One region of the Shewanella oncorhynchi genome, then DNA from elsewhere that is predicted to be linked to it. Evidence: riboswitches for the same ligand, from Rfam matches in the RefSeq annotation. Region 1 holds a riboswitch; the other holds the start of a gene.
What was found. A riboswitch is a leader RNA that binds a small molecule or an ion and turns the genes downstream of it on or off. The one in region 1 is predicted to bind thiamine pyrophosphate.
Positions count from the first base shown of each region.

Region 2: it holds a riboswitch for thiamine pyrophosphate, as region 1 does, so the genes downstream of both, thiC (phosphomethylpyrimidine synthase ThiC) here and RA178_RS13395 (TonB-dependent receptor) in region 1, are expected to answer to the same signal.

Region 1 covers NZ_CP132914.1:2,965,464-2,982,051, reverse strand. Annotated here, with positions in the region: gene bepA (beta-barrel assembly-enhancing protease) at 1-811, opposite strand, end outside; gene RA178_RS13460 (sulfurtransferase TusA family protein) at 923-1,156, shown strand; gene RA178_RS13455 (AI-2E family transporter) at 1,382-2,464, shown strand; gene cctA (tetraheme c-type cytochrome CctA) at 2,975-3,325, shown strand; gene RA178_RS13445 (cytochrome b/b6 domain-containing protein) at 3,418-4,164, opposite strand; gene RA178_RS13440 (LuxR C-terminal-related transcriptional regulator) at 4,462-5,097, shown strand; gene RA178_RS13435 (M61 family metallopeptidase) at 5,215-6,981, opposite strand; gene hinT (purine nucleoside phosphoramidase) at 7,126-7,482, shown strand; gene RA178_RS13425 (PaaI family thioesterase) at 7,479-8,006, shown strand; gene RA178_RS13420 (PaaI family thioesterase) at 7,993-8,490, shown strand; gene RA178_RS13415 (YcfL family putative periplasmic lipoprotein) at 8,660-9,055, shown strand; gene deoD (purine-nucleoside phosphorylase) at 9,355-10,059, shown strand; gene tsgA (MFS transporter TsgA) at 10,110-11,285, shown strand; gene RA178_RS13400 (Crp/Fnr family transcriptional regulator) at 11,353-12,033, opposite strand; TPP riboswitch at 12,231-12,369, shown strand; gene RA178_RS13395 (TonB-dependent receptor) at 12,424-14,643, shown strand; gene RA178_RS13390 (hypothetical protein) at 14,741-15,001, shown strand; gene pnuC (nicotinamide riboside transporter PnuC) at 15,048-15,701, shown strand; gene RA178_RS13380 (phosphotransferase) at 15,701-16,588, shown strand, end outside.
Region 2 covers NZ_CP132914.1:2,409,248-2,425,835, forward strand. Annotated here, with positions in the region: gene RA178_RS10920 (class I SAM-dependent rRNA methyltransferase) at 1-775, shown strand, start outside; gene RA178_RS10925 (carboxymuconolactone decarboxylase family protein) at 858-1,307, opposite strand; gene RA178_RS10930 (helix-turn-helix domain-containing protein) at 1,351-2,247, opposite strand; gene RA178_RS10935 (glycoside hydrolase family 97 protein) at 2,597-4,759, opposite strand; gene RA178_RS10940 (tRNA (adenine(22)-N(1))-methyltransferase) at 5,015-5,812, shown strand; gene RA178_RS10945 (NUDIX hydrolase) at 6,085-6,615, shown strand; gene RA178_RS10950 (tRNA-uridine aminocarboxypropyltransferase) at 6,762-7,370, shown strand; gene trhA (PAQR family membrane homeostasis protein TrhA) at 7,533-8,216, opposite strand; gene RA178_RS10960 (hypothetical protein) at 8,699-10,102, shown strand; TPP riboswitch at 10,267-10,365, shown strand; gene thiC (phosphomethylpyrimidine synthase ThiC) at 10,567-12,684, shown strand; gene thiE (thiamine phosphate synthase) at 12,687-14,636, shown strand; gene RA178_RS10975 (HesA/MoeB/ThiF family protein) at 14,629-15,531, shown strand; gene thiS (sulfur carrier protein ThiS) at 15,533-15,736, shown strand; gene RA178_RS10985 (thiazole synthase) at 15,738-16,502, shown strand; gene thiH (2-iminoacetate synthase ThiH) at 16,499-16,588, shown strand, end outside.

The DNA.
Region 1 (16,588 bases):
GGATATAACGTTTAGGGTATTGCTCGGCACGGTTACGGGCTTCAGTGATCCGCGATTCAGGCAATGGGTGAGTTAATAACATTTGTGGTGGTGTTGTGGTAAAGCGATAACGACTGGCTAATTTACCAAAGAAATCCGCTGCAGCATTAGGATTAAAGCCTGCATCCACTAGAATTTGCATTCCGATGCGATCGGCTTCCTTTTCATGCAAACGGGTGTAGTTGATTTTCGATTGTGTTGCCATAGCTTGGGTTGTCGCAAGTGCCGCCATACCTGCTTGTGGTACTGCAATCGTTAACAAAATGGCGCCGAGTAAACCGGCAATTGTTGCAGGATTACTTTTTTGCTGTGCTTCAAGGGATCGGGCAAGGTGACGTTGAGTAACGTGAGTCACTTCGTGGCCTAATACTGAAGCGAGTTCGCTTTCATTGTCGGCATTGAGAAATAAGCCTGTGTGCACGGCAACATGGCCACCAAAGAAGGCGAAGGCGTTGATTTCATCATTTTGTAATAGGAAAAAATAAAACGGCGTTTTTACGCCTGTGGCATGGGCGACCAGTTTATTGCCAAGCTCGGTAAGATATTGACTCAACACGGGGTCATTTAGCATAGGTGCCGATGAGCGAATGATGCGCATATAAGCATCACCGTAAACCATTTCTTTTTCAAGGCTGAAGGTGTTAACTGCGGCCGTACCTAAATCCGGTAAGTCATTGTTGGCAAAGCTTTTGGCGGCGAAGGTTAGCAGCATCAAGGAGAGTGCGCCTGCAACAAAAGGTTTGAATCGAGTCAAAAAAGTCAAGTTACGCAAGCGGATCCTTTTATTTCTAATTATCTCAACTAAAGGCAGATACTGCACTTAGCTTGTAGTTTGAGGTGCAACTTAGGATAATGGCCCAAGTTCGTCTATAGCAAGTTCATTATGATTTTTATTGATTTAACGCTCTTTCGTTGTCCAGTACCCTTAGTGAAAGTGAAGCTTGCATTGAAGCCAATGCGAGAGGGTGAGCAGTTGCATATCTTACTCTCAGACTCTGGTTCGCGGCGAGATGTTCCCCAATATTTAAAAAAACAAGGGCATGTCGTGCAAGAGTTGCGTAATGATGCAAGTCTGTTAGCCTTGATGGTCACCAAAGTTGATCTATCTCAGAGATAAATTGAGGATTTTTATGTTTAAATCCTCTTAGACTAACATTAATCGCTTAATTCTGAGCCAGACTACCGCTCAGGCTAGGTTGTTTACTCCTATCAGTTTATTTTTTGATTTAGCTGACGTGTAGAAGCGAAAGTCTAACTGAGTAAAGTCTCGAATAACATCATGATAAATAAACTTTCCTGAGCGTTTGGGAAGCCTCGCCAACCATCACTATTGGAATGATCCATGTTTACTGTTTTTTCTCGTTGGTACCAAGAGCGCTTTAGTGATCCACAAGCTGTGACCTTAATGGCTATTCTTGTCGGGCTTGCGCTAGTGATTTATTTTGCGGCAGGTTTACTTGCTCCGCTGTTGGTCGCTCTTGTGTTGGCATTTCTATTGGAATGGCCTGTGGCGCAAATGCTTAAATTGGGGATTAATCGCACCGCTGGTGCGTCCTTGGTTATTGTGTTGTTTTTGGGAATCGTGGTTTTACTGACATTTGGCTTAATTCCGAGTGTGTGGCGTCAAGGTGTTAGCTTAATTGCCGACTTGCCTAGCATGATAGATAAAGGCCTGCTGACAATACAAACGCTGATCAATCAATATCCACGATTTATCAATCCAGAGCAGTTAGATCTGATGGTTGGTGAGCTTAAAAAACTGCTCGATACTCAACATGTGTTGGATATTGCTAAGCAATTAATCGGTTATTCAGCTTCTTTACTCGTCTTGATGGTGTACGCGATTTTAGTGCCCTTACTGGTGTTTTTCTTTTTAAAAGATAAAGACCAACTGATTAGCGGCAGTAAGCGATTTTTTCCCGTAAATCGCCAGTTAGCCCGTAAAGTGTGGTTTGAAATGCACCAACAGATTTTTAATTACATTCGTGGCAAAGTGATCGAAATCGTGGTTGTTGGTGTCGCAACTTATATTTTGTTTGCCTTGATGGGACTGCGATATTCGGCGTTGCTTGGTGTGTTAACGGGGTTATCGGTATTGATCCCTTATGTCGGTGCAACCCTAGTTACATTACCTATCGCCCTAGTGGCATTTTTTCAGTGGGGTTTTAGTTCTGAATTTGGCTATTTAATGTTGGGTTACGGTATTATTCAGGCGCTCGACGGTAATTTACTCGTGCCTATTTTGTTCTCCGATGCGGTGGATTTACATCCGGTGATCATCATAGCGGCCGTTTTAGTCTTTGGCGGTTTATGGGGTGTATGGGGAGTATTCTTTGCCATTCCATTGGCATCGTTGGTCAAAGCCGTGATTAACGCTTGGCCTAAAACAGAGCTTGAGGCTGACAATAAACTTGATGCGAGTTGATGCCTACCTGTCTAATAGCTATTTGTATCATTGGTTATAGTGGGCGAGTTAACCGTTATCGCTAATTCCTTCTGGCATTTGAATTAAGTGCCAGAGGCGTTTTGGTTGAATGTTGTGCCTTCACTATTTAAAGCATCCTCGTCTAGTACTCTGTACCCATTCACTTATTGTCATTCCTTTTTATTATCACTTTGTCTTAAGTATCACCATGAATCGAGCTTTTAGTTTTAGATTAAGGGGGATTTATTCTGTCGCTTGCCAGTTTAGGGATTTACATTATGTAGCCTCTAGGTTAGGTAGATGTAAAACTCTTATATAAGCATGTGGTTACATGATGCAGCGCACATTTTACCCTTGAGTATGTTGATAAAGTTGTGTCGCTTAGTTTGGGTTTGCTTATTCGTTCATCCTTAGCTAAGTTATATCGAGTCGTGCTATTTATTTTGGTTGAGAGATGGAAGTCACCCTGACAAGAATTTCCACTGACAATCGCCATTGGAGGATACTATTGTGAGCAAAAAACTATTAAGTGCGCTTTTCGGGGCAAGTCTTGCAGCGTTAGCGCTGTCGCCAACCGCATTTGCTGCAGATCAAAAATTGTCTGATTTCCATGCTGAGTCGGGTGGATGCGAAAGCTGTCATAAAGATGGTACACCTTCTGCGGATGGTGCCTTTGAATTTGCACAGTGCCAAAGTTGTCATGGTACCTATGCTGAAATGGACGCTGTGCATAAGCCACATGACGGTAATTTAGTCTGTGCAGATTGTCATGCGGTACATGATATGAATGTCGGTCAAAAACCTACCTGTGAAAGTTGCCATGATGATGGTCGTACCCCAGCAACTGTTCTGAAAAAATAATCAAACATGTTAGAAACGTTGGCGTGAGCCTTCAAATCTAAATAAATAACGCCAGCAAATGCTGGCGTTATTTTTATGACTAAAGTCACTCATTACTCATCTTTGGGTTGGCCTTGGATGATTTTTTTACCCGAAAACATGGCTGAAATAATCCCTGGTTGACGTTTTACTTCAGTATAAATCACCGCGAATACATGTAATAACATCAGCAGTAACAACAGATAAACCGCATAGACGTGCACTTGACCTGCCAATCCTTTCATTGGTTTAAGTGCATCCGCTTTTTCTGCGTTCACACCCGTTGCATCATAGGGTTTTAAGCTTGTTGGTTCGACATTGGTATCAGCAAGATAACTTTGTACAGCACTACCTAGCGGCGGATAATAAATATCTGTACCTGCACGCAAAAGTCCAGTGATCATTATGGTCACTAATAGCAACATGATGGCCAGCACGGCAAATTTACCTTTAGGGTTATGACCTAAATACTGCGGATTTTTCCCCGCGGCTAATTCAGTCTTATAAGCTATTAATTCGCTTTTGCTATTAGCATTGGGAAACATGTGGCTGAAACGCGCATATTTGTTACCGATAAAACCCCACACAAGGCGGACGATGAGGTTTATTGCAAACGCATATCCTATGCACACGTGTAAAGTTTTCAAGCCAATTTTACCTGTTAACTCAGATATGCCTAGCTCAGTGCGATACATCATGATGCCACCGACTAAGATGAGTGCGAGTACAAGAATGACATTAATCCAATGAAATAATCGCGTCGGTTTGTCCCACACAGGATAGGATTTTATTTCAAAAGCGGTGGGGTTACTGCTGGACATGGAATTTCCTTATTTTTTGTGTTGGTATGATCTTACGCTTTTATCCTAAAATTTCAGTAACTTTTTTCAGTTTCAATTAAGACTTCTGATTGATAGTGTAGTCAACGAAAGTGTTAGAAGTTTTTGATTTGCGTACGGTAAATATTTTTTACGTAAGTCTTTTTAATCTGTTTTATCTAATGCTAATATCGTGACCACGGTAGACTTGGAAGTCTATTGAACGGATGTTGAAGTCGTATTTGGAGGATCTTAGATCCTTAAAGTGAATAATCGTTAACCAGACAGGGAGTGAGCAGGATGTTCAAAATATTACATTGGATTGTAGTGTCACGATCGCAAGTATTGATAGAATTGCTCGCAGGACGTTGGCCGCAGGAGTTTCTCGTTAAGTTGACCCAAGTCAGCCCTGATGAGATGTGTGAGAAAATCAAAGATAATAATGCCTCCATGGTCGTGATCGATTTAGCGACTGTTGATCTTCAAAAAGCCCATCAATTTCAACGTTTACTTGCCCGTGAGCAACCGAGTGTGCGAGTTGTCTATTTACAGTTCCCTAAACAAGTGGATGCACGTTTTTTAATGCAAGCTGCCACAACTGCAGGGGTGTTTTATCTTGATGCAGGTTTAACTGAAATAAGCCTAGGACTCTCGAATATTTTACGAGGTCATAGGGTCATCCCAATTCAGCTCATTAATGGGGTAAATGATGATTTTGGATTGTTCGAAGACACTGAACCGTTAACTATCCGTGAGCGTGAAGTATTACAAGCATTGTTGACGGGAAGTACTAATTTAGATATCGCCAATCAGTTGTTTGTCAGTGAAAGCACGATAAAAACCCATTTGTACCGAGTATTCCGTAAAATTGGAGTGTCTAGCCGTGGTCAAGCGATTGCGTGGGCACAAACCTATTTGCACGATGTGGTGGTTTAAGTCGATATCAGTATTGATATACAAACGTATATACGTTTAAGTTAAGTCTTATCTCAGATAAAAGGGGCTAAAGCCCCTTTTATTATTTCTCAAAAGTGTTCTTAAGCCGAAAGTCTATTAACGTCCAAGCCAAGCCGCTATTTTGCTTTTGTCACGAATGGATAGGGCGACAGTATCCTTAGGCGCGGCAGTTATCATCAATTCACCCGTCATCAATTCATCCCGTCTAAACCAATGTAAATTCAAGGATTCACCCAGCGGATACTGCTGTAGCTGCGCCTCAAATTGTCCTGTGACTTGTAGGTTATCCGCGGCAATTAACACATCACCTGCACTTAACCCTGCAAGGTGTGCAGGGCTGCCTTGGGTGACTGTCACGATTTTTAATCCTATAGGTGCTGCTTGGGTTTTCGCGCCGAATGTAATCTCATAACCTTTCACTTGTCCACCGCCCACATCTTGCGGGCCTTGGCTGGCTCGAAGACTCAAGTTGACCCCAAATTCGGCGAGTAAAGCCGCTAACGGAATATCGTCAGTGCTATCTAAGTAGGCAAACAGATCTTGGCAATCACGACCAAGGAGTCGTTCAACGATGGCTTGATGGCAAGTATCTGTGGTGCCTTTATCTTGCAGAGCATATTCCTGCCATAAAATCTGCATAACATGGTCGAGATTGTATTTGCCCTGGGTTTCGCTGCGCAGGGTTAAATCTAAATACAGCGCAAACAGAGCCCCTTTAGTGTAATAACTGATGATGGCATTTTGTGCGTTTTCATCCTGCTTGTAGAACTTAGTCCAAGCATTAAAGCTTGAGTCCTTAACACTTTGTTTAAAGCGTCCCTGGCTGCGATAGACACGGGTGAAGGTCTCACTCAGCATATCTAAATAGCTTTGTTCATCTACCAGACCTGCACGATAGGTAAGAAAGTCATCGTAATAGGAGGTGATGCCTTCATAGGCCCATAATTGTGGCGTATAGGTTTCTGCCTCAAGTTTATAGGGTAAAAAGCATTCAGGTTTAATACGCTTAACGTTCCAGCTGTGGAAATACTCGTGGCTGCACAGGGATAAATAAGTGCGATAGTCGTTATTGACTGGCATATCGAGCGACAGTGGTAAGTCTTTGCGTGAACACATTAATGCAGTAGAAGCTCTGTGCTCTAAACCGCCAAAGCCATTGTCTAATACTGTGGTCATAAACAAATAACGCTTAAACGGTGCAGGCGTACCAAAGAAGTTAATCTGATACTCACAAATGGCCTTTAAATCTTGGCAGAGCCTTGGCATGCAAGCACGGTGGCGACCATTGAGTACGATATCATGCCTCACGCCACAGGCATCAAAACTCCCTAAGGTGAATAAACCCATTTCCACCGGATGATCGATGAGCTCGTCATAGCTTTTAGCTGAAAATTGGCCGAAGGCAAAATCGTCACCACTGGTGCGAGTCATGCTGGTAGCAAGGCGCCAGTCACTTAATGTTGGCTCTGTGGGTGGCTCTATAGAGACGGTGTGTAAAGTGTCTTCAAAACCATGGGCAGATAAAAACACGCTACTGCCGTTAAAGAAGCCGTGGGTCATGTCCAAATGCGCGGTGCGCACCGACAGATCCCAAGCATACACTTGATAAGTCAGAATGATTTCGCTGCTATTATGGTCAACCGACCAAGTTTGCTTATCTAGTTGGGTGAGCTTAAGCGTTTGGCCTTGTGCATCTTGTGCCTTGAGTTCAATGATATTTTTGGCAAAGTCGCGCACCATGTAACTGCCTGGCAGCCAAGCGGGTAGGCTAAAGACCTGCACTGGCTTGGGTTGTGATAATGTCATAGTAACAGCGAATAAATGGGCTTTCGGATCGACGGGGATTATCTGGTAATGGATCATATTTATCCTGCAAAACCTGAGTGTTTTAATGGTGGCCATGCTGCCAAAAATGCCTGCAACTGGCAAATGAAAAGCAAAATATCTGCAGACACAAAGTATTGAATTGCTAGTATACTATGCCAACTAACCCAAGGAGGACGCCCCATGGCCGAAGAAACTATTTTCAGCAAAATTATTCGTCGCGAAATTCCCGCGGATATTCTGTATCAAGATGAACTTGTGACTGCCTTTAGAGACATTTCCCCTAAGGCGCCAACGCATATTTTGATTGTGCCGAATCATTTGATCCCAACGGCGAACGACATGAAAGCCTCTGATGAGCCAGTACTTGGCCGTATGATGACGGTTGCGGCGAAATTGGCGGCGGAAGCGGGTATCGCTAAAGATGGCTACCGACTGATCATGAACTGCAATCAACACGGTGGACAAGAAGTCTATCACATTCATTTCCACCTTGTGGGCGGGGAGCCTCTGGGGCCCATGTTGAGCCAAGGCAAATGAAGGTCAATTCGGATTTTTTCCCGCTGACCCAAATGGCGCAGCGGTTTGTGGATCAACTAGCCCAGTGTCGCCGTCTCGGTTTAACCGTATTGGAGGCGAGTGAGCACCATGTGTTGATTGAGTTGCCCTATAGCACTGAATTAATTGGGTATCCCGATACCGGTGTTATCCATGGCGGGGTGATCACTACTTTAATGGATACCGCGTGTGGCAGTGCAGTCGTGAGCGCTATTTTCCATAAATTCAAATTATTAGAAATATCACCTACGCTCGATTTGCGGGTGGACTACATGAAGCCCGCTCAGCCCCATAAGCCTGTATTTGGTTTTGCTGAATGCTACAAGTTGTCTTCTAATATTGCCTTTACCCGCGCGATTGCTTATCAAGACAGTATTGACGATCCCATCGCCCATGCCGTCGGCTCTTTTATGCGGATAAGCCCTGAAATGGTCGGTGATGCCTTTAGGCAAGCGTTAATGGGTGAAGCCGTGCCTGCGATAGGAGAGAGTGATGAGCGCAAATAATTCGATACTAGATGCAGCCAGTCCAACTCAAAACTCACAGGTTAAAGCGCCTATTGATGTGCAAGGGATAGTTAAACGCGCCACTGAACTTAATGATTTTGGCCATTTACTTGAGCACGTTCCCTATGCCAAATTTATTGGCATGAAGGTGGAGCGTTTTGGTGATGAACTGATTTTTAAATTGCCCGCTAAAGACGACAATATCGGTAATCCTGTGTTGCCCGCTATTCATGGCGGCGTGATTGCGGGCTTTATGGAAATGTCAGCGATAGTGCAGTTAATGGTATTTATGCAAACAGCAAAGGTGCCTAAAGTCGTTGATTTTTCAATCGACTATTTACGTGCAGGTCTGCACAAGGATAGTTTTGCTGAGTGTCGTATTACCCGTCAGGGTCGACGAGTCGCCAACGTGAATATTGATTGTTGGCAAACCAATCGTAAGCAGCTTATTGCTACGGCACGGGCACATTTTTTGATTGATTAATCTGATTAAGTTTAGATTGATGAAGCATGACTGATTCACTATTTTAGATTGAGAATGCTTTATTTAGCCTATGTTATTAAGCATGAGTTCAGCACTGTTCGATTAGTTTGTCGTTTAATGGGAAATGATGCGCTAGCTGCGTATTTTGTGGCGTGACTAGGAGAAATATATGAAACAAGTTTATACAGGGTTATTACTGGCCGCAGCGCTTACTTTAGGTGCTTGTGCCTCACATACCGCAGGGATTTCAGTGAGTTCACTGGGTGAAACCCGCGTCGATAATTCCAGCTTTGCCCGAGATATTGCGGTACAGAGTGTGGATGCACGCCGAGTCGGTGATTTAGTGCAGGGCTCAGCGTTGATTGTTAGCAAATCCTCTTCCGATATGCGTGTGCAATATAAATTTACTTGGTACGATGCCAGCGGCTTTACTATCGAAGATGAAGCGACCAGCTGGAAATCGGTGAAATTACACGGCAAACAGCAATTGCAAGTCGGCGCCGTAGCACCTAATGCCCAAGTGGTTAAATTTGATGTATACGTGCGTGAAACCTTTTCAAACTAAGCTTGAGTTTACTTCTGTTTAGTTTATTCCGGGTTTAATTGATTTTTTGATATTAAACCCGTTCTAAAAAGGCTTACTTCTTTTAAGGAGTAAGCCTTTTTATCGTTTTACATCAACGTTCAATGACCTTAAGGTCACTAAAATGTTATTAGCTTTCGTCTTTTTGACATTGAAAGTTGCGATAAATTACCCATTTTTAAGCAAAAAGGTTTACGGCAAGGTGAAATCCGGACTTTAGTCCTAAATACATTCAGTGATTGAGCACTACTATCAGCATATTACCACATGAGGATAGAAAGATGACCGCTCATATTAATGCTCAACCTACTGATTTTGCTGAAACTGTTATTATGCCGGGTGATCCACTCCGTGCTAAATATATCGCTGAAACCTATCTCACCGATGCCGTAGAAGTCACGAATGTTCGCAATATGCTTGGTTACACGGGCTTTTACCAAGGACAGCGTATTTCCGTAATGGGTCATGGTATGGGTATTTCATCTATGGTGCTTTATGGCCATGAGCTGATTAATTATTTTGGCGTGAAACGCATTATTCGTATTGGCAGTTTAGGTGCAACACAAAAACATGTACAAATGCGAGATGTCATTTTAGCCCAAGCCGCAGGCACGGATTCACCCACTAACGCTAAGCGTAGTAGCGGCTACCAAATGGCAACTTCTGCGACCTTTTCTTTATTGCATAAAGCTTATACCACAGCGAATGAGAAAGGCATTAGTGTAAAAGTTGGCAATATCTTTAGTGGTGATCTTTATTACGATCCCGATGAAGATATGATCCCCGCACTTGAACGTTTTGGGGTATTAGGTATTGATATGGAAGTGGCGGGGCTTTATGGATTGTCACACCAACAAGGTATCGAATCATTAGCCATTTTAACGGTATCGGATCATTGTTTAACCGGTGAAGAAACAACGGCCGAAGAACGCCAACTCTCTTTTAATAATATGATCGAGCTCGCGTTAGAAACCGCCCTCAATTAGGTTTAAAGCCATCCTTTGAACCCTTAGCATTTCACTTATGGAATGACATAATGAATAATAAAATTACTTTAACAGCCATCAGTTTTCTCGCCAATTTTATTATGGCGGGCTTTGCGACCCAATTTGGGATGTTGATTGAACCCATAGCTGAGAAATTTGCCGCTAGTGTTAACGAAGTTGCATCAATCTTTTCATTGCTCAATGGTGGTGCACTCGCGGGGACGATTGCAGCATTTTTATTTATTGAAAAAATGGGTATCAAAAGAATGACCTTGATAAGTTACAGTCTGGTTGCTCTTTCTGCTCTGGCTTTACATCTAACCAATTCCCTACAAGTTGTGATGGTAGCAATGACCTTAATTGGTTTTTGTGGCGGTATCGGTCTATGTATTGCTGGTACGATTGTGGTGTCTGTGTGGCAAGAGAAATTACAAAGCACAATGTTAGTGGTGCAAGATGCGACGTTTAATATTGCAGGCGTTATTTTTCCATTGATAACGACTTATGCATTAACAAGTTCATTATCATGGAGTTATAGCTATTTAGCCGTAGGTTTAGTGGCGTTCGGTACAGTCATTATTACCTTGTTCACTCATTTCTCTATTTGCGAGCAATCTTCTACAACACAAGAGAAACAACAGTCTGAATGGAATCTCGGTATTATTAGTGGAGGTATTGGTTTATTTTTAGGAATGCTGGCTTTATATACTTTTTTAACTTGGGCACCTTTATTTGTAAAACAAAAATTTGATATTCCGTTTGAAGATGCCGGTAATATTATTACCCAGTATTGGTCCGCTGCGCTAATTGGGGCGTTAATTTCGACTGTAATTGTGACGCGTGTAAAAATTCACCATTTCTTAGTCGGTATTATTGCTTTAGCTATGGTGATCACCGCTGCCATTGTCAGTACCAATAATCTTAATTGGATAGCTTATTTAACCTATGGTTATGGTTTTGTGTGTGCTGCTCTTTATAATGCATTTATTGCTTATGGCGTGTCTTTTGTAAAAAAAGCCAGTAGCAAAAATGTGTCATATATTCTTATTAGCGGAAGTGCAGGGGCGATGTTTAGCCCAGCCATCAGTTCTTTCTTTGAACGTATTATCGGATTACAAACAGTGATGTATGTGATACCTCTGCTTTACGCAGCGATATTTATGCTATTGATCGTTTCAAGTCAGATGAAATCGGGTATGGAACAACACTCGCCATCCGTAAGTTAATTTACCTGTGCATCCATTCCACACTCGGTTGTTAAATTAAGTCGAGTGTGGGTTATGTTGAAAGCGGTTATATACCTGCTTCAACAAATTTCTTGAGTGCGTTGAGATCACAAATCCGAATGCCATCTTTTTTCCGCTCAATTAAGCCTCGTTCCTCAAGATTTTGTAGCGCCCGACGGTAGACTCGGTCAGTAGTGCCAAATCGTTCAGCCTCTAAATAGCGTTTACTAAAGCCATCTACAGGCAAGTCATTTAAGTATTCATGATAAATATCAAATGCCACGTTATAACTGATGGGATAGAGCAGTCGCCGAGTAAAAATATCCACTGTGTCTTGGTAGTCAATCGCAATTGCACTAGCGAAAAATAGCGCGAGTTGAGGGTGTTGACCGAGGCAATGTTGCAGTTTTTCAGCGCTAATCAACATGATTTCTAAGGGTTCACTGGCAATAATGTCTAGTTGACAGTGGTACTGGGTGAAGAACTCCATTTCGCCAAACAGTTGTGAATCACAATCAATAGTACCTAATTGAAAACACCGACCATTTCTCGCGGTATGGCCGAGTGATACGCGACCTTGCTTCACCAATACAAGTGATGCCATCGCTTCCCCCTGCGTCATGAGGTGAGCGCCTTTTTTGAGCATTTTTATTTCGCTGATGCAGCTAAGTACAACCGCTTCAATAAGTGGATAGTCTTGCTCCCATCGCTGGCTATAACGTCCTTTCGATAAAGGTTTTAGCTGCATCGACTATGATCCTCTTACTGTGTTCGAAATTGCGACCTTCTATAGCATTATCATGATAGGCGGTCAAATGGACGAAAGGATTTAGGCGGCTACTAAAGACATTTTCATCATACGAACTGAAGGGCAGTGGTTTTCGCGACATTTAATTGAATCGCAGAGATAAGAGTGCCCACTTTTTATTTCCGTCATGTATACTAGGTGCCGCCAAGGGGTGTTTGTTGTGCATTAATGTTACTCTGATTTTAACGTTAACGGCTGCAAACTGAGATGTCATCTGACGAACCCTTAGAACCTGATCCGGCTAATACCGGCGTAGGAATGGGCCAATCAACAGCACACTTCTGAATCGCTTATTCGTTGCCGGATCTCAAACATTATATTTGAGGTCCTATGTCAAACCGTAAAACGTCAAACCATCAATCTCCATTTTCAACCGTATCGCCAAGCTTATTTTTAGCCCGAGCGCCGCTGGCGTTAGCCATCGCCGCAGCGCTGAGCACCCCTGTTTTTGCACAAACCGACGCTATCGATAAACCCGATCCCAGCACTGAGATGGAAGTCATGGTGGTGACGGCGGATTTTCGCAGTTCAAGCTTAGAAAAAATGCCCTCCAGCATTACCGTTATCGACAGTCAAAAAATTCAAGATGAAAGTGCGCAACACTTTGAAGATCTGCTTAATTCTATCGCCAATTTTAACTGGTCAGGTGGAAGCTCGCGGCCGAAATATTTTCAAATTCGCGGTGTAGGAGAGCAGGAACAATACCAAGGCGCACCTAATTCTTCCGTGGGTTACATCATAGATGATATCGATTTATCCGGTATTGGTATGGTGTCGAGCATGTACGATTTACAGCAGGTCGAAGTGCTTCGTGGACCGCAGGGGACGCGTTACGGCGCGAATGCCTTAGCGGGATTGATTTATCTGAAGAGTAACGATCCCACCGATGTGTTTGAGCATGGCGGCGAAGTGTCGTTAGGCGAGGATGATTTGCGCACTTTTAGTGGTTTCAGTTCTGGCCCATTAACGGATTCTGGCAAGCTGCTTTATCGTGTGTCAATGCAGCAGCACCAGCAAAATGGTTACCACGATAACCTGTATTTAGGCCGTGATGATACTAATGGTCGCGATGAATTCAGCGGCCGCGCTAAGCTGCGCTGGTATGCGACTGATGATTTGCAGTTTGATTTAACTGTGCTGCATGCCGATTTTGATAATGGCTATGATGTATGGAGTTTAACCAATTCACCAACCCAGACAACATCGGATCAACCGGGTGTCGATAGCCAACGCACCACTGGCGCGGGTTTTAAAGCGACCTATTCCGGCGCCGAAACCTTTGAGCTAACCTCGTTAACGTCCTTTGCGAATACCGATCACCATTACAGTTACGATGGCGATTGGGCTAACTCAGAATATTGGGCCTCTAAGCAATGTAATGATGACAATGGCAATCTGGCGCCGTGTCAATACGATTATTTTTGGGATAAAACGGGTCAGCGTAAAACCGTGTCGCAGGAGTTTCGCCTAAGTTCTACCGAGCAGGGCCGTATTTTTGCAGAGAGTACTGATTGGTTGCTTGGTGTGTATGCCATGAATCTGAAAGAAGATAACCAATTGTATTCTGAGTACAATACTTCGCTAGATGAAGTCTTAGACTCAGAGTATGAGGCGACAAACTATGCACTGTTTGGCCAGCTTGATACGGATTTGGGCTCAAATTATGCTTTATCTGTGGGGCTACGTTTAGAGCGTCGCAACAGCCATTACTCTGATACGAATAACGATAATTTCGACCCGAGCGAAACTATGTGGGGCGGTCATATTGCTGTGAGTAAAGTGCTGAACGACTCACACAATGCTTATGTCCGAGTCGCACGCGGTTACAAGGCGGGCGGTTTCAACATGACTTTGCCAGTCGAATTGAACGATAAAAAAGAGTTTAGTACTGAGACGCTCTATAACTATGAAATCGGCCTTAAATCCCATTGGTTAGCGGGACTTATCGATACTAATTTGGCGCTGTTCTATATGGACAGACAAGATCAACAGGTGGCTGCATCACAGCAAGATCCCGATAAACCACAGCGTTTTATCTTGTTCACTGAAAATGCAGGCAGTTCGAATAACTATGGCGCTGAGTTAGATGCAACCTGGTATGCCACGGATAATCTGCAAGTTTACTCAAGCTTAGGTTGGTTAGAAACGGCCTACGGTGACTATCAGTATCAGGACAAATATGGCACTGAGGTGGATTTAACTGGCCGCGATCTAGCCCATTCTCCACACGTTACCTACAGCCTTGGCGGGACTTATCGTGCTAATTCGGGTTGGTTTGCTAACCTGAATCTTAGCGGTAAGAGTGAATTCTATTATTCAGACAGCAATGAATCCCGCTCTGAACCCTACACTATCGTCAATGCACGCGTAGGTTATGAGGCGAACGCATGGTCGGCATATTTGTGGGGACGCAATCTGTTTAATGAAGAATACGGTGTGCGTGGCTTCTATTTTGGCAATGAGCCAGATAACGGCTGGGCGGAAAAGCAATATATTCGTTACGGCGATCCGCGTCAGATTGGCGTAACCTTTAACGTTAAGTTTATGTAATAGCTCATTTTAAAGTGAGTATAATCATTTAAGTGTTAATTGAACTGTAGCCCAGTATTTGGGCTACAGCCTTACTTCAGAATATCAAGGAATTAAAATGAAACTGACCGCAGAAATTAGCATGTATCCCTTTAATGAAAATTACCTCGATCCTATCAAGTGGTTTATTGGCCGCGTGGATAGCTATCCCAATATCGAGCGCGTGACTAATGCGATGGCAACTCAAGTGTGCGGCGATTATTTAGATGTGATGACTATGCTGGCGACCGAGATGCAAGCGGCCCATGAGAAGTGGGGCAAGGCAGTATTTGTGTGTAAGTTTATCGGTGGTGAGCTGAATTTAGCCCACAGCGAATAATGATTGACCGCCATGTAAGCGACAAATAGGCAATGAGAACAACACTATGACAGATTTATGGTTAACCTTGGTCGAGAGCGTTAATACGGCCTTTGGTGAAGTCCATGTGATGACCGTATGGGAAGCCCTCGCGGTGTTGCTGGCGATGGCATATTTACTGCTGGCGATGAAGGCCAGTGTGTGGTGCTGGGCGGCGGCCTTTGCCAGTACCGCCATTTACACTGTGTTGTTTTGGAAGGTGTCGCTACTGATGGAGTCTGTGCTTAACGTCTATTACATGGCAATGGCGCTCTATGGATATTGGCTCTGGACCCAAGGTGGTGATAAGCATCAAGGAGTAAAAGTGACCACTTGGCCATTGAAAACCCATTTAAAGTTGATCACAGCGACGGGCGTGATTTCGCTTTTGGTTGGTCACGGTATGGCGACGTATACCCAAGCCGCATTCCCGTATCTAGATGCGGCGACAACCTGTTTCGCCGTGATGACGACTTATTTAGTGGCAAAAAAGGTCCTTGAGAATTGGCTTTATTGGGTGGTTATCGACATAGTGTCGATTTACCTTTATCTCAGCAAAGGCTTGATGCTGACATCCTTGTTATTCGTGCTTTATGTGGGTCTGGCGGTCGTGGGGTATTTCCTGTGGCGAACCGCGTTAGCCGACGCACGTGAAGCTAATACCTTGAAGTTACTCAGTTAATGCTCGATATAAACGCCTCGATGCAGCGCTCAGTGGGCGAGCCATTCAAAGCACTTTACCCCATACTCAAAAGTGCTGGGCTAGTTAACGTGTTAAGTATTCATGAGCTTGCGGGCGGCTTAAGTAATCACAACTATAAAATCACTACGCCCACAGGCAGTTATGTGCTGCGGGTGAATGCCGATGCGGCGGACAGTTTTTGCAACCGCCAGCAGGAGCGTTTTTACTGGCAGCAATTGGCTCAAGCTAAACTTGCTCCTGAACTGTTGTGGGTGAGCGAAGATGAGCGTTATTACCTCAGTGATTTTATTGAAAGTGATTATATTGAAAGTGACGATATTGAAAACGAGGTCTTAATCCACTGGCCAGCGTTAGAGCGCCAAACGAGTGCTGCTGATTTTGTGCTGGGGCAATCGACGTTTAATTATTTACAGTATCCGGCAGCAGAACAAGAAACGCATCCTAACCAAGCCCATTGTTTGCTATTGGCGTTATTGCTGCAATTACGCGATCTGCCTACAGGGCCTTATGCTATTAGTATCACTGAGCAGTGGCAGGAATATCACCAGCAAATACTTGCCTATCAGGCTTCTGCAACATTTAGTGAGCCAGTATTAAGGCGACCTGTGCCATTGAAGCAGGGTAGTGATATTGGTGATAGCAATACTCACGATTGGAATGAGCGGGTGGCTAAGCTGCTTGCAATTCAAATCGAAATTAAACATTGGTGTGATGAGTTAGCAGCCTGCATAATCAAGCCGCAGTTTTGCCATCGCGATCTTAATCCCCATAATTTGTTACTTAAAAATAACCGCTTGTGTTGTATTGATTTTGAGTATGCGACGGCGTCGCATCCACTGTGTGAGTTGGCTGTAGTGTTAGCGACC
Region 2 (16,588 bases), 560 kb from region 1:
GCCGATAGTGTATAACGATCGTTCATTAGGCCATTCCCGTGTATTGAATGCCTTATCTCCCGCACTGACAGAGATTGCGAGTTCTGAGCGAGTAATGCAGGAAAATGGCATCAAGTTCAGCACTAAACTGCGCCACGAAGGACAAGATCCGCTGTTATTCCTTGATATGCGCATTGGCCGCGAATATGTGCGGGCACACAGCCAAGATAAAACTGTGCTGAATTTGTTTTCCTACACCTGCGGCATTGGTACTGCGGCAGCCATCGGCGGCGCGACTCAGGTGATGAATGTTGATTTTTCTTCCTTTGCTTTAGCGACGGGCAAAGCGAATGCGGCGTTAAATCAGGTGTCGAATGTATGTGAGTTTGTGCAGAGTGATGCGTTTCCGGCCCTGCGCCAATTGGCAGGCTTGAGTGTGGGAGGGCGTCGCAATCAAAAATTACCGAGTTATCCCAAATTGGCGCAAACCCAGTTTGATCTGGTGTTCCTCGATCCGCCGCGTTATGCCAAGAGTGCTTTTGGTATTGTCGATTTGGTTAATGATTATCAAGGTTTGTTCAAGCCCGCATTAATGGCGACGAAAGTCGGTGGCACTATCGTTTGCTGTAACAATGTGGCGAAAGTCGAGCGCCAAGTATGGTTTGACAGTTTAGTGCGCTGTGTTGAAAAACAAGGCCGTACAGTCACTACGCACACTTGGCTCGATCCCCATGAGGATTTCCCTTCGTTCGATGACAATCATCCACTTAAAATAGTGGCACTGACATTAAGTTAGTTATACAAATGGTATAGTGATAAGAACTACATAGTGATATTAACAAGCAGGGCACCCGATTCGGCGCCCTGTTTATTTGCCGTTAGATGGGTTGCAAGTGGAAGGCAATCGCGACGCGGTTCCAGCCATTAATGGCAATGATTAAGCTGGTGAGGTCGACAATTTCTTTCTCGGAATAATGCTCTGCAAGCGCCGCATATTGACTGTCATGCACGGGGGCAGTAGCAACTTGGGTTAAGATTTCTGTCCAGAGCAGCGCTGCACGTTCCCGTTCATTAAAGATTCCATCGACCTCCTGCCAAGCGGCAAGTAAATCTAAACGCAGCTGTTCTTCACCGTCGCTTCTGGCTTCCTCGGCGTGCATTCGCTGACAAAACGCGCAGCCATTGAGTTGCGATGCTCTGAGCTTGACTAAATGCACCAGTAATGGTGCAAAGTGGGAATCACCGGCCGCTTTGTCTAAGCTGAGCAGCGCGTTAGCGAGTGTGGGTTGTAGCTGGTAAATTTGCTGGCGTGGTATACGTTCTGACATAAAAGCCTCCTATAAGCTGAGGCTTCAATCTAAGCTGTTAGCGCTATGTAGGATTGGAGATTTGCGACATTTTACGCTTTTTGTATTGTCCTGGAGTTTGCTGTGTCACCCGTACAAAGTGTTGATGTAGATGGGCTTGATCGTAAAATCCGCAATCGAATGCGACCTGCACTAGGCTGAGGTTAGGTGATTGGCTGAGTAAGTTTCGGGCGATTTTGACTCTGTTTAATTGCAGTAACTGCGCGGGTGACAATCCGGTTTCTTGTTTAAATCTTCGTTCAAACTGGCGGCGACTTAGGGGCAGTTGCCTATAGAAATCCTCTAAACTGGCTTGGGTTTGAGTAAGCTTTGGTAAACTCGCCTGCACTAAGCTAATCATAGCGCTTTTATGTCGAGATAAGGCCGCATCACATTGCTGCTGGGTGAGCTGCAATAACCAGTGCTCAAGTAGGGCGACGCGTTGGGCTGGCTGATTGGTTTCCGCCAGTTGCGATAGCAGTTGATCCAATCCTGTTAGCTGCAATTGCGTCGCATCAATAGCCTTCATTGATGCGGCAGACAGAATATCTTGCAGTTCAATGCCAAGTAAATGAAACGCGCCGCCGGGGTGAAAGCGAACTGTCATCAGCTCGATTCCTGGTAAAAAGGCGTGGGAATGTCGGCTCTGACCACAATGAAACAACACTTGAGGTTCATCGCCACTGAGTGTTTGAGTTGGGAAATAGAAATGCAGGCTAGTGCCGCCGTCTGGATAAAATGTCTGTTCAATGCTCTGCGGTAAATTAATCGCAACGCGCAAATGAAAGTAGCGCTGCACCCAAGGGCGAAGTGGCGCTAAGGGTTGGAAATGGCTAAAGCCTAAGTGTGCGAGTTCAGTTTCGAAACGTTTAAAGCTGCGCATTTCTAATAAATTTGCCCGATATCGCAAGCTGAGCACCATAAGCAAGTAAAGGAAGGTCAGATTAATCTAACGGAGGCATTTTTGCACCTGTGTTGGTTTTACGCCTTCGCCTTGGGTTGGCATGGTCTGTCTACGATGTTGGTGAGTTTGCGAGGGCATTTCCAGCCTGTTCATTCGGTTTATACCGATTTGTCGGCCAATGGGCACGAACTGAATAGACGCCTCGACCTTGATCAACTTTTATGTTTGTATTGGGATCAACAGGTGTTAGTTGGCGATAAAAAGTCACCAAGGACAAGGTATATCCTTGGTGACTTTCTGTTTTTTACTCTGTATTTTCACACTCGCTTAAACACGTTCTTAACGCACTGACTTTAAAAAACTAAACCTAAAGCACTTTGAATCTGATTGCTGTGCCGCCACTGCTGGCGAGTGCGAGGTTTAGGCTATCTTTAGCGCTCACTTCTTTAGTCTCAATCACATAATCATAGGGATTGGTTTTCCAATCGGCTTTTGCGCCATCGCGGTAAATCTGCGCTTGATAACGTTTATTCGGGGAGAGGAAATCCAGTTTGACCGTGACCTTGCGTGCGGTTTCATCCGTGAGTGCGCCTAAGTACCAATCACTTTGATCCTTCGCTTGGCGAGCAAAGACCACATAGTCACCGACTTCACCGGCCAGCGCGACACTTTGATACCAATCTGTGGGCACATCGCGGATAAATTGGAAGGCATCTAAGTGCTTTTCATAATTGCGCGGTAAGTCTGCTGCCATTTGGATTGGGCTATAGAGCACAACGTACAAGGCGAGCTGTTTGGTCAATGTGGTTTGCACACGATTTTCAGCATCCAACCCCTTGGGCGCTAAGTCAAAAATTCCCGGGGTAAAGTCCATTGGACCCGCAAGCATGCGGGTAAAGGGTAATATGGCCGTATGTTCAGGGCTGTTTGGTGGGCTACCCCAAGCATTATACTCTTGGCCGCGGGCACCTTCGCGGGAGATCCAGTTCGGATAGGTTCGGCGCAGGCCTGTGTCTTTAATCGGCTCGTGGGTATTGATACTGATGTGGTGTTTCGCTGCTTCAGTGACATTGTGCAAATACTCACCGACCATAAATTGGCCGTCGTGCCACTCGTGACGGGTAATGCCTTTGTCATCTATGCGCTTGATCTGGCCACCATCGGCGACATAGCCCGTTTTGACTTGAGTAACACCATGCTGCTCATACAGGGCGAAGGCATCTGCCATTTGCTCGCGATAATGCGTGACTGAACCTGCGGTTTCATGGTGGCCGATTAAACGTACATTTTGTTTTGCTCCGTATGCTGTGATGGCGGGCAGATCGAAATCAGCATAGGCCTTAGTAAAGCTAAATTGGTCGCCGTTGTGGAACCAGTCGCCATCCCAACCTTCATTCCAACCTTCTACCAGTACGCCATCAAACTGATATTTAGCGGCAAAATCCATATAACGCTTTGTTTCACTGGTGGTGGCGCCGTGGGTTGGGCCCGAGCCCCAGGTATTTTCGTTTAAGTGCATTCCCCACCAAATACCGACGTATTTCCCTGGTTTTACCCAAGTAACATCGCCGAGTTTATTGGGTTCATTGAGGTTTAGGATGAGGTGCGAATTGAGCAACCCAGTTGCTTTGTCGGCAATTTGAATGGTGCGCCACGGCGTATAAAAACCCACTTGGGTTTTGACGCGAATACCGTCGGACCAAGGCGTGAGATCGGCCTTAAGTTTGCCATCGCGCTGTTGATCTAAGGTCATGGCGGCAAAGTCCACCAAGGCGGCTTCGTGGATACTTAAGTGCGTACCGTCTGCGAGTTTAAAGGTGAAGGGGGTATGGGCTCTATCGACGTCTTTAAGCGCTGTGGTGCGATATAAATATTCGTAGCGATTCCAGCCGCGGGCAGGGATCCACCATGCTGTGGCTTTAGCGCTATTGCCGACATTGAACTCGGTTAACTCGTCAGTGATGGATAGCGGCGAATTGGCGGGCAGGGCTGCTTGTTGGGCTAAGTGATAGCGAAAGCCAATCCCATCGTCAAAGGCTTTAAATTCGATTTCGAGTTGCACCTTGCCATTACTTAATACAGCAGTCAGTTGATTGTGTTGATCGCGGATCCATTCCTGTTCGCCCCAAGGTTGTTGCCACTTTTCATCGGCACTTTGTTTATCGCTGCTGTTTATCTGTAATCCTTGACCGAGTTCGCCAAGGGATTGAAAAACTAAGCCTAAGCGGCTCGGTTCTATGACTGTCTTGCCGTGAAAATCGATTTTATATTCGGGGCGGCCAGTATCATCACTCAAGCTGATTTGAATTTGTTGGTTGGGTGAGCTGACGGTAACGGTTTTGGCAAATACGTTGGCACTAAAAAGACTCGTGACCGCAAGGGCGATAGCTGTAGGGCTTAATAGCGCTTGCGATAGCTTTTGTCGCGATGAGCACTGGCGAGTGTGGCTGTTTGTTAAGTGGCAGTCTGTTACGTGACGGGCAGTTAAGTCGCTGCGAGTGAACTGAATAGGGTTGGTCTTGATGAACATTCCTTGATCCTTGTTTTTATAATGAATGTGACTCACAGCATACTAGTGGCGATGGCTTTTTAACCGCAACGGCCTGCATACGTATTCACCACATTAAGGCGTGTCGTAACAGACGTGACGAGAAGCACTTTGAGGGCACGAACAAAAGATGTGGTTTGCTTTTGACTCGGGTAAACTGCGCGCTTTCTTTTTGCTTAAAAATGCAATTTAGCGTGGGATTTACAGCATTTGGAGCCGCAGCAGTAAGGTCAAACCGTGAAAATTAGCCAACGTTTACAACAGATAAACAGCATGATCACTGGTCATTACGATCATATTTGGGATTGCTGCTGCGATCATGGTTTGCTCGGTATGCTGTTGTTAAAAAGGAATGCTGCTCGCCAAGTGCATTTTGTCGATTGTGTGCCTTCGCTAATGCAGGCGCTTGAGCTGCGTTTACAGCGTTTCTTTCCCGCTGACATATCAGGCCTTAATCCACACTTAGATCCAAACTTAAACCCAGACATAGACCCTCACTTAAACCTAGACATAGACCCTAATTTAAGTCGTCATAGTCAGTGGCAAGTGCATTGCCTTGATGTCGCGATTTTACCGCTCGAGCAAACCAGTGACAAAGATAAACAGTTAATTATCATCGCTGGCGTGGGTGGTGAATTGCTGGTGGAATTAGTGCGGGCAATTCTAGCCAAACATCCACAGCGGCACCTCGAGTTTATTTTGTGTCCCGTGCATCATAATTACTATGTCAGGCAATCACTTTCGGCCTTAGGGCTTAAGTCGGAACTCTTATTGGAAGAGAATCAACGTTTCTACGAAATCCTCCATGTCAGTACAATCGCAGCTCCAAATGGTCTGCCTATCACTGCTACGGGGTCGTTAATGTGGCAGACGCTAGATGAAGCAAGTTTGCCGCGAGCGCAGCGTTATCTGTCGCAGGTGATTGGCCATTACCAACGCATGCCCGCGCATAAGCAAACACCAGCGATTATTGATGCCTATCAGCAGCAATTGGCCCAGCTCTTGAGTGAGCATAGTGAGTTTGAATGCGCTTGAGCATTTTTGCCGCTTGGGCATTACGTTAAGAATGACTATGAGCACCAAAGATGAGAATCAGGCGAAAGAGCTGATGCATCGCGATCTCGTTGTTAATATCATGGGCAAATCGATTTTAGCCTAAGCCGTTAATAATCAAGAGTCTAATCGCTAAAACCTATCAATCACTCGGATTGGACTGAGTGTGATTATTGCCTCTGCTACATTTTTTGATCTGCATTTGGCACATTTTCGTTTATGCTGCGACTCCTTTTCGGCAAATGGCTAAGACTATGCGTTTATTGAGAACCACCCAAGATCCAGCGGTTAACCTACAGACGGCACGCGTTTTTTATCGCAGAGCTGCCCGCGCGATTGTGTTATCGGGTGAAGACATTTTGCTGCTGTATACTCAAAAATACCGCGACTACAGCTTACCTGGCGGCGGCATTGACGATGGCGAGAGTCTCGAAGATGGACTGATCCGCGAGCTTCAGGAAGAAACCGGTGCCTTAGACATTCAAGTGTTAGCGCCCTTTGGTCGCTATGAAGAGTTTCGACCTTGGTACCGTGAAGGGGCGAATGTAGTGCACATGGAGTCATTCTGTTATGTGTGCAGTATTGACACCGCACTGGGCGAGCGTGGTTTAGGTGAGACTCGATTAGAAGCCCATGAGATTAAAAATGGCATGCGACCTCAATGGCTCAATATTCATCAAGCTATCGCCCATAATGAAGATATTCAGCGTAATCATCCCCATAAAGGCCAATCAATAGAACGTGAAACTTTTCTGCTAAAACAGATAGTGTTGGAATGTTTGTAAGTTTTATCATTTTTAAATCATAACTTTAATCTATGATTTTATTTCACGTCAAACTTAGTTGGCTTGGCTTATTGGCGAACGAACGCCGTTATTTTAACCTGAGCTTTCAAGTGGATGTGCTTCGAGCCTGTTCCTAACATCGCTAGATGTTTAATGTTATTTCTCATTCTTTTGCCGCAGCAAGGAAGGCAATGCAGATTATTTTATTGACCCACGAGCGCGAGTTAACCCGCAAAACGAATACTGGCCAACTCGCGTTAGCCGCATTCCCTGAAGAGGTGAAAAGCATCGTCTGGTCGAGAACGGCACCTGATAACGATTTAGTGGCTATGTTGGCATCGCAGCAAGCCAAGCTGTTGTTTCCTGCAAGTGATACTGAGTTTGCTATGCCCACTGATATTAACCCCTTAGAGACGAATTTAGCTGAGCCATCGCTCTCGAACGCACAAGCCTTGTTAGTGCCTGCGCAATCCACACTCATAGCAGCACAACGAATGCCGAGCCAAGTGGTAATTTTAGATGCGACTTGGCAGGAGGCGCGTAAGATGCTGCGCCAGAGCCCCTATCTTAAAACGGCTGCACGAGTCAGTTTGCCGCCACTTATGCCTGAATCCGCCTTTATATTGCGGCGTAATCAGCAAGAAGGGGGCTTGTGTACCGCAGAATGTATTATTGCGCTTTGGCGGCACTGTGGCAGAGCAGAACAAGCGACGGTATTAGCGTCGCTGTTTACTGAATTGAATAGCCGTACTTGATTGCGATGTTTGAGAGAGCGTTCGAGGAAGTGCTTAAATAGATAATTAACGACGTTTAGCTTTGACCCATAGATAAATCACCGTCAGCTGAATCACCATCTGTTAAGTCATAGTCATTTAAATCAGAGCCAGTTAAATCACCATCTGTTAAGTCATAGCCATTTAAATAACAGTCAGATAAATACACAGAAAGTGACTCATGGCACCGCCGAGCACAAATAAATGCCAAATGGCATGGTTGAAAGGAATGCGTTTACCGACGTAGAACACCACTCCTAAGGTGTAAAATAACCCGCCTAAGATTAATAGATTAAAGCCTATCTCTGACATGGCCGCCGTTAAATCGCCCATCACAGTGACACATAGCCAGCCCATAGCGAGATACAAGACTAAGCTTAACTTTTTGAATTTGTGAATAAACAGTGTCTTAAATAGGATCCCACCAATTGCAAGCGACCAAATAGCCGTTAAAATCACTATCGACTGCGTGCCTTGTAAGCTTATCAGCATCAAAGGTGTGTAAGTTCCTGCAATTAAACAGTAAATAGCGCAGTGATCGGCGATCTTCAGTTTATGTTTCCAGCCTGAATGGCTAACGCTGTGATATAACGTCGAGCATAGGAAAAGCACTATGATGCTCGCACCATAAATGGTTACGCCCGTAAGTTGAATTGGCGTTAGGTGATCTTGACCTTTAAGCAGCATGAGCACCAATGCCACAATCCCCGCAATAACACCTAGGCCATGGGATACACTGTTAGCGATCTCTTCTTTGATACTATATGGTCCAGATTTTACCGGGTTTTTAACTGTGTTTGGCTGTTCGGTAACACTTTGACTCGACATGGTAGATACACACTCGTAAACGATAATGACTGAGTCTATCAGTTAGAAAAATAAATCACCATATTTAAGCGTACACTTGTAAGCTTAAATTTATGGTTGGCTTCTATTTTTCATCTTTTAGATTTTTAACGCCGTCTTGCACTCCCATCAGTGCATCGCATTGATGATGCTACTCGCTTCAAGACGTGAGATTTAGCGCGATTATGATCCCAATTCCCAGCCTTATTTGTCTTAACTGGCAAGTGACTTATCAAGCACTGGCGTAAAGTACTGTGCTTGTAGCAGGTTGCATTTGCATTGAACTTTACCCTGTTTGCCTCCTCTAATCTGCGTTGAGCACTCGCAAGTAAATGCAATCATTGGATAATTCGTTTTCAATATTCACCAACCTGATATTGGATTGATATTGAATTAGAGTGCAATCGTTCCACGTTAAGCGTCATTGAAATCAATGGATACTATACAAAACCTAAGGATGGATTTTGCCTTTTCAACATCAACCCAAGGCCGCGCCTTTATTGACAGCATCTCCTACAGCGATAGCGATTGGAGATGATGCCGATAGTGCTTTGCTGATTTCGGTCACATCGCCAGAAGGTGAGACTTTTATCACCTTTGATCATCACCTCGGTGAACTGGATGCTGCTCAAACGCCTGTTTTTACCACTGATACGGAGCCATTAGCGTTCAATAGCGATACAGGTCATTCAGCCTCTAAGCATGACATCAAAGGCATAGCTCAAGATAAAACCCAAGATTTGGTACTGCAAGAAATCCATGCTGAACATCAACATCAACATCAACATCAACATCAACATCAACATCAAGATAAATTGGTTGCTGAATCTGAATCCAAACCTGAACTGTCTAGGACAATACAAACTAGTGCTCAGGGATTGGGTACGGGATCCGTTTTGCGTGCTCGTCAGCCGTATTTCAAAGGATTCAGTTTGTTATTTTTTGTGCTCTTAGTGCATGCGTGTTTATTTTTACTTATCTGCATTTTGTGGCGCCCGCAGTTAAATCCCTTTGGATTGAAGGAAATAGAAAGCCGTGGCCCTAAAGTGACAGCGATCAAGGCTTACTTTATTTATGCTCCCGCGGTAGAGAAAGCCGAAACCTCGGAGTCCAAAACTGAGATCAAGGCCGAGGATAAGACTGAAGCGACAAGTTCTGTTACGCCTACAATTGTTCCCACACCTCAAACTCAAGTGAAGCCTCTGCCAATACTTGAAAAGGTCATGCCTGAAACAATAGCACCCGAAAAGGCCGTCTCTGAAAAAGTAGAGTCGGAAAAAGTGAACCCAGATACGGTTAAACCGAACATCACTCAATCGAGCCAATCTCAATCAAAGAAAACTCAATCAAGTGCCCAAAGTGAAGTAAAGCCCGCTGAAGTGACTGCAAAAAAACCAACGAATACGCTTAATACCACAGAAATAAAGCCGCAGCTTGGCGCTAAGAGTTCACCCGCAGCAGAAGGTGAGAGCACAATAGCGACAAGCTCAAGCATGAGTTTATTCACCCAGCAATATTTTGAACGTCAGCGCGAGCAAGCGCTCGATGCTCTCGTCATTGAACAGGCCGATAAGTTCACCCAGAAATCGAATATGAGTGAAATGAGCCCAGAGATGGAGGTGCTATTTGTCTCTAATGCTGATGATTTCGGTGGCACAACGAGTCTAGATTTACCCTTAGACCCAAATCGTATTGTGCGTAAAGGGGATACTTGTTATCGCGTGGTACAAGTCGGCACTCAAGTTAATCCTAACGCCGAAAATTTAGGTTTTCCCATTAACTGCAGTGGCAAAAAAATCAATCAAGCTATTGATGATGCCATTCAATCTCGATTAAACAAAATGATGCTCAAACCCCATAAACAGTGACTTTCTTTTATGATTTATTTTCATGCTAATTATAGATTTTTTAGTTTAATTTTATTTAATCAATTAAAAACAATTAATTATGAATCTTTATTTTGGATTGGTGGTTAAGGTTTTTAATTGCTTTTTTCCTTGTTTGTTGCTGCCGCTTCTGTCTATACTGCGCACTCATCTTGTCGGAGTGCCTCTTGGCTGAGACCGTTTATTCGGGATCCGTTGAACCTGATCAGGTTAAAACCTGCGAAGGAAACAAGCGTAATAACACACATTAAATCGCCAAAATAGACGGCTTGAACACCTGTTAACTCAGCAGTGTTTTAAGCCTTAATGTTTAGATTTAATTGTTATTGAGCAGGGTAACTCAATTTTTGAAGCCAGTGTTGGTCACAAAAATTGATTGCCATGCCCAGCTATCAACAACTCAATTCTCCAGACAAGCAACTCCATTTTTTAACGTGAGATTGCTTATGTCCAGTTCAAACCCAGCTGTAGCTGCCAATGCGATAGAAATCACAGCGCCAGAATCGACAATCCCTAATAAATCGACAGTGGCTAATAAATCGGCTGAGTCTAGTCAATCAATCGTGACTAAGGCGCCGAGTCGCCGCGAAACTCGCGCGCAGGCTCAAGCCTTTATCGATACGTTAGCGCCACTGCAACATCCTAATTCACAAAAGATTTATCTCGAAGGTTCCAGTGCCGATATTCGCGTTGGCATGCGGCAGATTCTGCAGACTGACACGCTTGTCGGCGGTACTGATGATGCGCCTATCATGGAAAAAAATCCGCCAATCCGAGTGTACGATTGCGCCGGACCTTATTCCGATCCTGAGGCCGACATCAATGTGCGTCTAGGCCTTGGTAAATTAAGACAAAACTGGATCCTAGCCCGCAACGATACAGAGCAATTACCCTGCGCGACCTCAGACTTTACCCAACAAAGAATCGCCGATGATGGTTTAGACCATCTGCGTTTTGAGGCAGGCTCGAGTGTCATTGTCCGCCCGCGCAGAGCGCTGCAGGGCAAACGAGTCAGTCAATTACACTATGCCCGTCAAGGGATTATCACTCCCGAAATGGAATATGTGGCGATCCGCGAGAACATGGCACTTGCGCAAGTACAGGATGAAATCCTCAATCGTAAAGCCAAGGGCGAAGCTTTTGGTGCCTTAGTCGGCGAACCGATTACCGCCGAATTTGTCCGCGCCGAAGTTGCCCGTGGCCGCGCGATTATTCCGCTGAATATTAACCATCCCGAAGCCGAACCTATGATTATCGGGCGTAATTTTCTGGTGAAAGTGAACGCCAATATCGGTAACTCGGCGGTGACGTCTTCCATCGAGGAAGAAGTGGAAAAGCTCGTCTGGTCTACCCGTTGGGGCGCAGATACGGTAATGGATTTATCCACGGGTCGTTATATTCACGAAACCCGCGAGTGGATCATCCGCAACTCACCAGTGCCCATCGGCACAGTGCCGATTTATCAAGCGCTGGAGAAAGTGAACGGCGTGGCAGAGGATTTAACGTGGGAAGTGTTCCGCGATACCTTGATTGAACAAGCTGAGCAAGGTGTTGATTACTTTACTATTCATGCTGGTGTGCTGCTGCGTTATGTGCCGATGACGGCTAAACGTGTTACTGGGATCGTTTCTCGCGGCGGTTCAATTATGGCCAAATGGTGCCTGAGTCATCACAAGGAAAACTTCCTCTACAGCCATTTTCGTGAGATCTGTGAGCTTTGCGTCGCTTACGATGTATCCCTGTCTTTAGGTGATGGTATGCGTCCCGGATCGATTGCCGACGCTAATGATGCAGCCCAGTTTGCAGAGCTTGAAACCTTAGGTGAGCTAGTCAAAATCGCGTGGGAATACGACGTACAAACCATTATCGAAGGGCCGGGACATATCCCGATGCAGCTCATTAAAGAGAACATGGACAAGCAGTTAGTTCACTGCGACGAGGCGCCGTTTTACACGCTTGGCCCACAAATCACCGATATCGCACCTGGGTATGATCATTTCACCTCCGGCATAGGCGCGGCCATGATTGCTTGGTATGGCTGCGCTATGTTGTGTTACGTCACGCCAAAAGAACACTTAGGACTACCGAATAAACAAGATGTTAAGCAAGGTTTGATTGCCTATAAGATTGCCGCCCATGCTGCCGATGTGGCAAAAGGTCATCCGAGTGCGCAAATTCGTGATAATGCGCTGGCAAAGGCGCGGTTTGAATTCCGCTGGGAAGATCAATATAACTTAGGGCTCGATCCTGAAACCGCGCGTGCTTATCACGATGAATCTTTACCGCAGGAATCCGCTAAAGTCGCGCATTTTTGCTCTATGTGCGGCCCTAAATTTTGTTCGATGAAAATCACCCAAGATGTTCGCGCCTATGCCGCTGGCTTAGAGGCGGCACAAGCGAAGGCGGAGCAAGTTGAAGCGGCTGCCCAAGCTATGCAAGTCACAATCAAGACGCCGCAGGAGTTGGAAGCGGCAATGGCGCTAAAATCGGCACAATTTGCTGCCTCGGGCGCCGAGATTTATCACGTTAAAGACAAGCTCGTCGCCGAAGCTGAGGAAGCCTAATGATGCTGGGTATTCATGGGGGGAAATTGCCCATGAATACCGAGCGCCCCGCGTTTGTCTGGACTATAGCCGGTTCAGACAGCGGCGGCGGTGCCGGTATTCAGGCGGACTTGGCAACGATTCAGGATTTGGGCTGCCACGGTTGCAGCGTGATCACCACAGTGACGGCGCAAAGCTCAGTGGCGGTCACTTTAGTCGAGCCCGTATCAGCGGCGATGTTAATGGCTCAGTTGACCACTTTACTTTCAGACTTGCCACCCAAAGCGATCAAAATCGGCTTACTGGCAGATCAATCTCAAGTCGCATTGCTGGCAGATTGGATCGCGAGTTTTAAAATCCACTATCCATCAGTGCCTGTAATTGTCGATCCTGTGATGGTCGCCAGTTGTGGTGATGCATTAGCAGTAGATAACAGTCAGGATATAAAAAGTACGGCTAAATCAGCCTTAGATTTTAGGCCTTTCAAAGGTTTAATCGAACTTATCACGCCCAATGTGCTTGAACTTGGGCGGTTAACTAACAGTGATGTTTCGACCAAATCGCAGTTCGTTGCTGCAGCACAGGCTTTATCCCAGAGTTTAGATTGCAGTGTGCTCGCCAAAGGGGGCGATGTGAGCTTTGGCAGCACTGACATTCTTGCTGATACTCATGCTAAAACTCACGATAACACTCATGCTCAAACTCAGGCTAATGTTCATGTTAGCACTCTCGATAGCAACGGCTGGGATTTTGAGCTTGCCGAGGATTATCTGGTTTGCCATCAAGTACGCGCTAGCTCTGAGCTGCATCAAAATGGGCGTTTCTGGTTGGCAAGCCCGCGGGTTAATACACGTCATAACCATGGCAGCGGCTGTACTTTGTCATCGGCCATTGCCGCCGTGTTAGCGCAGGGTTTTGTATTGCAAGATGCGGTGGTTGTTGCAAAAGCCTATGTGAGTCAAGGCTTAAGCGCGGCGATTGGTTTAGGGCAAGGTCCAGGGCCGTTGGCCCGTACGGGGTGGCCCAATGACTTGTCCCGCTATGCCAAGATAAATCTGTGTGATGGCAATTTTATTAGTTATCACCTCAACCAACATTTTGATGTTGGTAATGATTTAGTTGCAACAGTTTTTTCCGCAACAGATCAGGCAACCGCTCAGGTAAGAATAACTTCGACGCCAGCTCAATACATCTCATCCCACGGTTTTAAAGTGCTCGATGCCGATCTTGGTGTTTATCCCGTGGTGAGTGACTTAACCATGCTGGAGAGTTTGTTAGCTGCGGGCGTTAAAACCGTACAGTTACGGATAAAAACCGATTCAAGCGAGTCAACCGCTGCAGTGTTAGCCGAATCTGATTCAGGTAAGTCTGCGCTAGGTAGATGTGAGTCAGGCAAATCTAAGTCAGGCGAACCTGAGTTAATTGGCTCTGAATTAGAGGCAAAAATTCAAACGGCTATTGCCTTAGGCAAGCATTTTAATGCGCAGCTTTTTATCAATGATCACTGGCAGTTAGCGATAAAATACCATGCCTTTGGGGTACATTTAGGCCAAGAAGATCTCGCCGTTACCGACTTAGCGGCCATTCAAGCCGCGGGACTCGCGTTAGGTCTATCCAGCCACAGTTATTTCGAGTTGCTATTGGCGCATCAATACTCGCCATCCTACATAGCGCTTGGGCATATATTCCCAACCACGACGAAGCAAATGCCTTCTGCGCCCCAAGGGCTCGCAAAACTTAAGCACTATGTGGCGTTACTCCAAGACCATTATCCCTTGGTCGCCATTGGCGGCATCGACTTAGATAATCTGGCAAAGGTGAAAGCTACTGGGGTAGGCAATATTGCTGTGGTGCGCGCAATAACGAAAGCTAAGGATCCGTTAGCAGCGTTCGCAGAGCTGAGCCAAGCTTGGGAGCAATGTAGCTTGTCTGAAGAACTGGCTGTAAAGCATGAGGTTGCTAAGCATGAGTAAAAACCAACCGCTTTCTCACGCAGACGTTCTTTGCGACGGTACACAAAGCGCTCATACACTCAGTGATGCTGATTTCATCCGCTATTCTCGGCAAGTCTTATTGCCAGAAGTCGGTGAGGCAGGGCAATTACAACTGGCCGACGCCAGCGTTGTTATTGTAGGGCTTGGCGGTTTAGGGCAATTGGCGGCGCAATATCTGGCCTGTGCAGGTATTAGTCGCTTGACCTTAATCGACATGGATAAGGTTGAAGTTTCGAATCTACCAAGACAATTGCTATTCACCGATGCCGACATTGGACTCAATAAGGCGCGAGTTGCCAAGCAAAAGCTTAAAGGCTTAGCGCCGCAGTGCACTGTTACTGCCCATGAAACAGCATTTAGTGATGAGACATCAGCTCATCACTTCGCTGAGGTTTTACAATTAAAACAACAGGGTAAAAGAGTGCTCGTGCTTGACTGCACAGATAACTTTGCGACTCGCCAATCCATTAATCGCTGCTGTATCGAAGCTGCTTTGCCTTTAGTTAGTGCGTCAATCGCAGCATTTAGCGGTCAATTATTTGCAGTCAATCAAATGCAGCTCCCCTCTGGCGGTTGCTATCACTGTATTTTCCCCGCACAGACAAGAGTGTCGCAGAGCTGCAGTACCCAAGGTGTACTCGGCCCCAGCGTGGGCGTGATGGCGTCAATGCAATCTTTGGTGGCCATGCAACTCTTGCTGAGTGTGAATAGCGGTGGTGATGCACCGAAAAATGCCTTGTTGGGGCGTTTTTGGCGCTTTGACGCTAAATCACTTGTGTGGACCGCTGCGGTATTAACGCGGGATCCCCATTGTGACGTGTGTTGTCCCAAAGGGGCTTATCTATCATCAAATAAAGATAGTCTTGAGATTTGATATGATTTTAATTCACATAAACAATATCCCGCAGTCGTTATCTGAACCGACGTCACTCGCGGCTGTGATCCTCGCACAAAATATTGCACTCGATTCGGTTGCTATCGTGTTGAATGCTGAGGTGATTCCGCGTAATCGCTGGCAATCTATTCTCTGCCAACATGAAGATAAATTAGAACTTTTCTCAGCTGTAGCGGGAGGCTAGTATGTTAAAGATTGCCGATGTGGAGTTTGAGTCGCGGTTATTTACAGGAACGGGAAAGTTCAGTAATAGCCAAGTGATGATCGAGGCGATAATGGCTTCAAAATCGCAGTTAGTGACAGTTGCGATGAAAAGAATTGATTTCAAAATGGGGCTTGATGATTTACTCACGCCGTTACGTCAAGCGGGTGTCCGGCTATTGCCTAACACTTCGGGGGCGAGAAACGCCAAGGAAGCGGTGTTTGCGGCTGAGCTTGCCCGTGAAATGCTGGGAACTCATTGGATTAAGCTCGAAATCCACCCCGATCCTAAGTACCTGATGCCCGATGCAATTGAAACCTTAGCAGCGGCTAAGATTCTCTGTGATAAAGGTTTTATCGTGATGCCCTATGTGCATGCCGATCCTGTGCTGTGCCGTCGTTTAGAAGAAGTGGGCTGCGCTGCGGTTATGCCACTGGCGAGTCCGATTGGCAGTAATCAAGGTTTAGTCACTGAAAGCTTTTTAAAAATCATCATAGAGCAGGCGCGGGTGCCAGTGGTGATCGATGCCGGCATTGGCGCGCCTTCACAGGCTGCGCGGGCAATGGAGCTGGGCGCAGATGCTGTGCTCGTCAACACTGCAATCGCCAGCAGCGCGTCGCCGATAGTGATGGCCGAGTGCTTTAAGGAGGCGGTGCAATGCGGTCGGCGAGCCTTTGAAGCTGGGCTTGGCCGAGTACAAACGGGCGCAGTACAGACCAGTCCTCTGACGGGATTTTTAAACCAATGAGTTTTGTAGCTGAATTTGCCAACATTCCACGGGATAAACTGTTACTCGATTTGTATTCTTGCACAGCCCAAGATATCGAACGGGCG